DNA from 2 places in the Rhodospirillum sp. A1_3_36 genome. Region 1 is predicted to be linked to the other one. Evidence: riboswitches for the same ligand, from Rfam matches in the RefSeq annotation. Region 1 holds a riboswitch; the other holds the start of a gene.

Region 1 (4,204 bases):
ATGCCTTGGTGGGGGGGCTGGCTCGCTTCCGGGGCGAGCCTGTGGTGGTTGTGGGCCAGGAGAAGGGCCATGACACCGACACGCGCCTGAAGCACAATTTTGGCATGGTCCGGCCCGAGGGCTATCGCAAGGCCCAGCGTTTGATGGAATTGGCTGATCGCTTCCATTTGCCTGTCTTAACCCTGGTGGATACCGCAGGGGCCTATCCTGGCGTTGGCGCTGAGGAACGGGGGCAGTCGGAGGCCATCGCCCGAACCATCGAAAAGGGGCTGAACCTGAAGGTTCCCATGGTCACTTGTGTGATCGGCGAAGGGGGATCGGGCGGCGCCATTGCCATCGCCACAGGGAATGTGGTGATGATGTTGGAGCATTCCATCTATTCGGTGATCTCACCGGAGGGATGCGCCGGGATCCTGTGGCGTAGTGGCGACATGGCCCAGCAGGCTGCGGAGGCCCTGCGCCTAACCGCACAGGACCTGCTGGAGTTTAAGGTCATCGACGAGATTGTCGCTGAGCCCATGGGCGGTGCCCATCGGGACCGGAGCCTGACCTTCCAGAGGGTGGGTGATTCTATTGAGCGCCACTTGACCGATCTGTTGACCCTGGAAGGGGGCATCCTGCGCGCCCGTCGTCGGGAGAAGTTCCTGGCCATGGGACGTCAAGGCCTGTCTTGATCCCGCTGCATTGGACCCGTCCGGCATGGCGCCTCTCCCTTCGCTAGAGGCCTTTCCCGACCTGATGGCTTTGCCGGAGCGGGATCGGCTGGAACTGACGCGCTCCCTGGCGATGGCGCGCCTTTCCGCAGGCAAGATCGTCTTCACCGAGGGGATGACCTGCGAGCATTTCTTGATGGTGACCGACGGGGCGGTGCGGGTCTGCAAAACCGCCGAGTCCGGTCGGGAAATCGTCCTGTACCGGGTTGAGCGGGGCCAAACCTGCGTGTTAACCACCGCCTGTCTGATGAACGGTCAGGCCTATGGGGCTGAAGGGGTGGCCGAAACCGCCGTGGAGGCTCTGGTTCTTCCCGCAGGGGCGTTCTCCCGCCTGATGGATGGCAGCCCGAATTTTCGCCACTTTGTTTTCTCCGCCTATGCCACCCGGGTCTCGGACCTGTTGATGCTGATTGAGGAGGTGGCCTTCGGACGGATTGAGGCCCGGCTGGCCCGCTTCCTGTTGTCCCATCATCGAGAGGGAACCTGGGAGGGCACCCACCAGGACTTGGCCAAGGAATTGGGGACAGCGCGGGAAGTGGTCAGTCGACAGCTCAAGGATTTCGAACGCCGGGGGTTGGTGACCTTGGGGCGGGGGCGGGTTGTGCTTTTGGACCGGGTGACCTTGGAGGGGCTGGTCGTCTGATTGTTGGTCCTTCTTTGTCGCCCCCCCTTGTGGAGCGGCGCGGGCGCCTGTACATCTGTAACGCAGATTCTGCACATCACGAGTTGGGGCGACGCCCAACGCCAACCTGCCGATCCGGGCAAGGTGGCGCTTCCAGAGGGAAGGATGTGGCCATTCCGGCAAAAAAGCGGATTTCAGCCACGGTCGTCGTTCCAAAAAGTTTTAGGTCAAAAAGTTTTGGGAGCGTATCCGACCATGCCGATCAAGATTCCCGATGAACTGCCTGCGCGCCTGATCCTGGAGGAGGAAGGCATTAACGTCATGGACGAAACCCATGCGATTCGGCAGGATATCCGGCCCATGCGCGTGGCTTTGCTCAATCTGATGCCCAACAAAATTCAGACGGAGACCCAATTGGCGCGTTTGATTGGTGCCACGCCCCTTCAGGTGGATCTGACTCTGGTGCGGATCACGGACCATGAGTCCCGCCATACGCCCCCCGATCATATGGCGTCTTTCTACAGGCCCTGGGAAGCGGTGAAGAATGAACGGTTCGATGGCTTTATCATCACCGGGGCGCCGGTCGAACGTCTCGCCTTCGAAGAGGTTCTGTACTGGGATGAGATGCGCCGGATTCTGGATTGGACCCAGACCAATGTGCACCGGCTTCTGACCATCTGCTGGGCGGCCCAGGCGGCGGTTTACCATTTCCATGGCATGCCCAAATATGAATTGCCACAGAAGGCCTTCGGCATCTTCCGCCATTGGAATCGCTGTCCCTCCTCTCCCCATATGCGGGGATTTGCCGATGACATCGCCATTCCGGTCTCCCGCTGGACCGAAGTGCGGAAGGAGGACATTCCCCCTGACTCCGGGATCTCCGTTCTCGCCGAAAGTGACGAGACCGGGGTCTGCCTGCTGGATGATCCGAAGAAGCGGGCCGTGCATATGTTCAACCACGTGGAATACGACACCGACACCCTTGCCCGCGAATATGAGCGGGACAAGCTCGCGGGGGGCGCCATTCCCAAGGGGTATTTTCCAGACGATGATCCGACGCGCGCCCCCGTCAACCATTGGCGGGGACACGGTCACTTGCTCTTTGGCAATTGGATCAACGACATGTACCAGACGACGCCCTACGACACCAATTTGGTCGGTATCGAGAGCTTCAAGCCCTGATCGGATGCCCTGGTTTGAGGATCAGGGGTTTGAGGATCAGGGGGGCGCGGATCAGGCGTGCAGCTTGGCCATGTTCTGGATGGTCTGGATCATGCTTGCGACGCCATTGCGGCGGTTGGGGCTGATGTGGCTGTCTAGGTCCAGCTCCTTCAGCTTGGCGTCGGCGTCGACGGCCAGGATTTCCTCTGGCGTCTTGCCTGAAAAGAGGATCAGCATCACGGCGGCCAGGCCGCGCACGATATGGGCGTCGGAATCAATGCGGAAGCTGAGGGTCTTAGGCGATCCTTCGTGGACTTCGGGGACGATCCACACTTGGCTCATGCAGCCGCGGATCTTGTTGCTCTCGCTCTTTTCCGAATCGTCCATGGCCGGCAGTTTCTTGCCCAGGTCGATGATGTAGCGGTAGCGGTCTTCCCAATCGTCGAACAGTTCGAAGTTTTCGGCCAGTTCGTCGATGGTCAATTGTTGGCTTTGGCTCAAGGTCACGGATCCCCATGTGATCGGCCCATCCCACCCGGGCCGGATTCAGTTGACGATAACGGGCCAGGCCGCTCTCACGGTTCGGCCCCCATTCTCCCATGTGTCCCTCCCATCTGGACGACATCAGGTCATCAAGCCCAAAACGTAGAACATATGGGCAGAAATCGAAATCGATTTCCCCATTGCTCTTCCATCAAAACTCACCCCTTGCATCCGGGTGGGGGGCTGGTCCATATTGCGCTCGGAAGGCTGGCGTGGACGAGGTCCTCGCCAACCCGGTCAGGTCCGGAAGGAAGCAGCCGTAACGAGTTTCGCCCCGGGTCGCGTCCAGTCTTCCACCGATTTCCTCCGATCCCCCACTAAGACGCGGTCGCCGTGCCTGGGGGAGATCGGCCCGCTCCCAGCGGGTTCCCCCATAATAATCCATCTGGGGACTGGCTCCCGCAACCGGGCAGGGTATGAGCGAAACCGACCTCCCAGACTCCCCTTCGCCGGAGACCGGCCCCTATCGCGTTTTGGCGCGGAAGTATCGTCCGTCCTCCTTTGACGCCTTGATCGGCCAGGAAGCTCTGGTCCGAACCTTCACCAATGCCATCAATACGGGGCGTCTGGCCCAGGCTTGGATGCTGACCGGTGTGCGCGGCGTCGGCAAGACGACCACAGCCCGTTTGATCGCCCGGGCTTTGAATTGCGTCGGCCCCGATGGAACGGGGGGCGTGACCATCACCCCCTGCGGCGTCTGCGACCATTGCCGGGCCATTGCCCAGGACCGCCATGTGGACGTCATGGAGATGGATGCCGCCAGCCGCACGGGCGTGGGCGATATCCGGGAAATCCTGGAAGGTGTGCGCTACCGCCCCACCTCGGCCCGGACCAAGGTTTATATCATCGACGAAGTGCACATGCTCTCCACCGCCGCCTTCAACGCCCTGTTGAAGACCCTGGAGGAACCGCCGGAGCATGTGAAATTCATCTTTGCCACCACCGAGATCCGCAAGGTTCCCATCACGGTCTTGTCCCGCTGTCAGCGCTTCGACCTGCGGCGGGTGGGCGTGGCCGAATTGGTCGGCCATTTTGCGCGCATCGCCGAAAAGGAAGGGGCCAGCGTCGACCAGGGCGCCCTTTCGTTGATTTCCCGGGCGGCGGATGGCTCGGTCCGAGACGGCCTCTCGCTGTTGGATCAGGCGATTGCCCATGGTGGCGGTAC
Region 2 (4,204 bases), on a different contig from region 1:
CACATCCATGCCGCAGAGGACCACGAACACCCCCATGTGCATGACGAGCACCATCCGCATGACCACGAGGGATGGGAGGGGCCGGAGCCCCATGTGCATCCGCACCACCACGGGGCGGTGCGCCATGCCCATCCCTTCGTCATCGATGGACATCATCCGGTTTGGCCGACCCGATAAGGTCTCCTGGCGTTATATCGCCGCAGCGTCCAGGGCCTGGGTGATATCGCCGACCAGATCTTCGGGATCCTCCAGACCGACCGAGACGCGCACGAGACCCGCGTCGATGCCTTGAGCCATCTTGTCTTCCGGGCTGAGCCGCTGGTGTGTTGTGGTCCAGGGGTGGCAGGCCAGGGACTTGGCATCGCCCAGATTGTTGGAAATATCGACAATGGAGAGGGCGTTCAGGAAGCGATAGGCGCTCGCCTGCCCTCCGGCGAGGGACAGGGCGATGATGCCGCCGCCTGCGGACATCTGAGACATGGCCAGGGCGTGACGGGGGTGGCTTTCCAGGCCCGGATAGAGGGTTTTGGCCGCAGCGGGATGGGCTTCGATCACCTTGGCCAGCTTCAGGGCCGTGGCGCAATGGCGCTCCATCCGCAGCCCCAGAGTTTCCAAACCTTTCAAGGCCACCCAGGCATTGAACGGCGAGAGACAAGGTCCCGTATGGCGCAGGAAGGGACCCAGGAAATCGTCGTTGAAGGCGCTGTCGCAGAGAATCGCGCCGCCCATGGTGCGGCCTTGGCCGTCGATCCATTTGGTGGTGGAGTGGAAGACGATATCGGCTCCCTGCTCCAGGGGGCGTTGCAGGATGGGGGTGGCGAAGGCGTTGTCGACGATCACCCGGGCGCCTGCCGCATGGGCGAACTCGGAAACGGCTCTCAGGTCCACAACCCGAAGGGAGGGGTTCGAGGGAGTCTCCAGGAAGACCGCTGTTGTGGGCTTGGACAGGGCAGCCTTCCAGTCGTCCAGGTTCTCGGCGTCGACGAATTCCGTGATCACGCCATATTGGGGCAGTAACTCCGACAGAACCCAGGAGCAGGAGCCAAACAGCTCCCGCGCAGCCACCACCCTGTCGCCTGCGCGGACCTGACAGAGCAGGGTCGCGGTCACCGCAGCCATGCCGCTGGCGGTGGATTTGCAAACCTCGGCCCCTTCCAGGGCGGCGAGGCGCTTTTCAAAGACACTGACGGTGGGATTACGGAAGCGGGAGTAGACATAGCGGTCGGCGGAGCCGTCGAAGGCGGCTTCGGCTTCTTCGGCGGTGTCATAGACATAACCGGAATTCAGGTAGAGGGCTTCGCTGGTCTCGAAGAAGCCTGAACGCTCCAGACCGCCGCGGACGGCCAGGGTATCGGCGCGTAAACTGGGGGGAGTGGTCTTGCTGGGCATGAATAAGATATCTCCGTAACAGAAAATCCCGGCATCGTGAGGCCGGGACGTTTCGTCACGCGACCCTTTTAGCGGTGTTTTTTTACGTGGGCGCAAGCCGGCCTCAAATCCCCACGAAACGGCGGCAACCGTAATGGCGCCCTTCCCTAGCGTCAAGGGGTGGGTTTTCGTTGGACGAATCTTGCGGATTTCTAATGTTCGCCATCGCTGATGCTTGGGCTGTCCAGGGTTACGACCCGTCCATGGGCATCCTCTGCATCGTGGGTGACCAGAAGGGTGGGCAGGCCCCGGGCCAGGACATGCTTCAGGACAAAGGCGCGGATCCGCGCCCTTGCTCCGGCGTCCAGCTTTGAGAAGGGTTCGTCCAGCAGCACCGCACGGGGCCGGGACAGAAGGACGCGCATCAACGCGGCCCGGGCCCGTTGGCCTCCCGACAAGGTGGCCGGATCCCGTAACCCCATACCTGCCAGGCCGGCCTCCTCCAGGGCTGTTTCCACTTGGGTTCGGCGGGTGGCTCTGGGCTCGCCCCGGGGGAGACCGAAGGCCAGGTTTTCGGCCAGATTCAGGTGGGGAAACAGAAGGTCGTCCTGGAACAGCATGCCGATCCCCCGGCGTTCGGGAGGAAGGCCCGCCAGGTCCTGCCCCCCGAGGGTCACCCGTCCCTGGGCGGTGAACGCCCGGTTCAGGGTGCCGGTCAGCAGGGCCAATAGGGTGGATTTGCCCACGCCGCTTGGTCCCATCAGGGTCACCACCGCGCCCGCCTCCACGCAGAGGGAAAGGGGGGCGAAGAGGGGGCGGTCGGCCAACAGAACCGCGACGTCGTCCAGGATCAACGCCATGTGTCCCCCATGCCCGCACGGTTTCTATGGATCCAGGCGGGCAATGCGACGGCCAGGGCGAAGGCGGCCAGGGGCAAGGCTGCCTGAAGAACGGCGTACACGCCGATGATGCGCCGGTTGGCGCCGCTGGCCAGGGCCACGGCTTCGGTCGTCAAGGTCGGCCAATGGCCCGCGCCTACCAGCACGGTGGGTAGGTAAAGCCCGATCCCAACGGCGAACCCCACAGCCACCGCTGCCAGGATCGGGCGGAGCAGCAAGGGGAGGATGACCCGGCTGAACACCCGGAAGGGGCCGACCCCCAAACAGGCGGCGACTGTGGCGTGACGGGGGTCCAAGCGCCGATAGGGGCCAGCGAGGGCGAGGAAGACATAGGGCAGGACGAACAGCAGGTGGCTCCAGGCCACGCCGATCCAGGTGCCGTCCAGTCGCACGGACAGCAACAGCACCTGTACGCCAAAAAGGAACCCCACCTGGGGAATCAGGAGGGGGGCGTAGACCAGCCAATCGGCGACGGGACCAGGACGTCGGCCGGTGCGCCGCTCCGCCTCCAGGCACCCAAGGGAGAGGAGCAGAGCGACGAGGGCCACGGCGAGCCCCAAGCTCAGCGTGTTGGTCAGGGGCCAGGAAAGGGCCTCCTCCTGACGGCTCCATGTGGCCAGGGTCAGACCCTGGGGCAGGGCGTCTGGCCAGCGCCATTGGCTGGTCAGGGACCAGAGGATCATACCGGTCAGTGCCCCCACCCCAAGCAGGAGAACAAGGGCAGGACCCAGGCGCGCCAGGAGCTGGAGAAGCGCTGAGTCCCGACCCCGGGGACCGGCTGACAACCAGGGCCGCGCGAGCCGGGCGAGGATCCGCTCCGCTCCGGCCCACAGGCCGATTCCCCCTGCGACCAAAGCAAGCTGAAGCAAGGCCCCCGCCGCCGCTGGCAGGCGTCGGGACAGGTCCGGATCCAGGAACTCGCGGGTGATGAGAACGGAGAGGGGCGGAGGCGTGGTGGGGCCAAGGACCAGGGCGACCTCCACCGTCGAGAGGCCATAGGCGAGCACGGCATAGACTGGCAGACGCAGCCGGGGATAGAGACGGGGCAGGATGGTCCGGGTCCAGGCTTCCCCTGGCGCATGGCCCAAACTCCGGGCCAGGGCGGTGGTTCGGGGTGGGTCCAGGGGGCCTTCTGCGGCGAGGGCCATGAGCAACAGGAAGGCGCTTTCCTTGACCACTAAGGCTGCGACCATGGCCAGTCCCCAAGGATCCTGGATGGTGGGCCAGTCCGGCGGCTGGGTCCAGCCCGTGACCCAGGGGGAGATCATGCGCGCCAGCCAGCCCGAGGGGGCGAGGAAAAAGGCGATGCCCAGCGCCACTGCGGCATGGGGCATCGCCAACAGGGGGGCCATCGTGTGTCGGGCGACCGTAAACCAAGCGCTTTCCCGGGCCAGGGCGAGCACTCCCAGGACCAGGGCCAGGGCCAAGGCCGTGGACAGGAACCCCACGGCGAGCGAAGTCGCTATGGCCTGCTCCAGTCCCGGCAGGGCGAAGAGATGGCGCCAGGGTTCAAAACTCCACTCGCTTGCGCCAATCACCGGCATCCACCCCAGCGAGGGCAGGAGGGTTCCGAGAAGGCCCGCAGCCACCGGGGTGAGGAAGAGGGCCTGGGTCAAGGGTGGGATCAGGCGGGGGAAGGGAGGCAGCTTGGGACGGAACAAGGGCGTGCGACCTCAAGGGAAGCCAGGGACGTGGAAAACCCGGCGGCGATGGACCGGGGTCAGGGATGATAGCATGATCTCCCGGGGCGAGCCGCCCCTTCTCCAGACACAAGTTCGTGAGGTTTCCCCGTGACCGAGACGCGCCGCCCCCAGATTGTCGCCCCTTCCGAGAGTGATACCAACGATACGGACCGCCGCGCCGCCTGGATGGCGACGAACCGCCATGAAGAGACGCGAGACCTGCTGGATCGGGATTCGCGGGTTTTTCTCCACCAG

Evidence for each region. A riboswitch is a leader RNA that binds a small molecule or an ion and turns the genes downstream of it on or off. The one in region 1 is predicted to bind S-adenosylmethionine.
Region 2: another riboswitch for S-adenosylmethionine. It lies ahead of metZ (O-succinylhomoserine sulfhydrylase); the one in region 1 lies ahead of ACLIRY_RS16730 (homoserine O-succinyltransferase).

What each region holds. Positions count from the first base shown of each region.
Region 1 covers NZ_JBLAVB010000008.1:48,437-52,640, reverse strand. The annotation lists gene ACLIRY_RS16740 (acetyl-CoA carboxylase carboxyltransferase subunit alpha) at 1-674, shown strand, start outside; gene ACLIRY_RS16735 (Crp/Fnr family transcriptional regulator) at 700-1,356, shown strand; SAM-I-IV-variant riboswitch at 1,425-1,532, shown strand; gene ACLIRY_RS16730 (homoserine O-succinyltransferase) at 1,591-2,517, shown strand; gene ACLIRY_RS16725 (SufE family protein) at 2,569-3,003, opposite strand; RNA gene ffs (signal recognition particle sRNA small type) at 3,240-3,338, shown strand; gene ACLIRY_RS16715 (DNA polymerase III subunit gamma/tau) at 3,456-4,204, shown strand, end outside.
Region 2 covers NZ_JBLAVB010000005.1:292,503-296,706, reverse strand. The annotation lists gene ACLIRY_RS13990 (MFS transporter) at 1-177, shown strand, start outside; gene metZ (O-succinylhomoserine sulfhydrylase) at 190-1,389, opposite strand; SAM riboswitch at 1,437-1,514, opposite strand; gene ACLIRY_RS13980 (ATP-binding cassette domain-containing protein) at 1,581-2,228, opposite strand; gene ACLIRY_RS13975 (ABC transporter permease) at 2,219-3,928, opposite strand; gene ACLIRY_RS13970 (aspartate aminotransferase family protein) at 4,058-4,204, shown strand, end outside.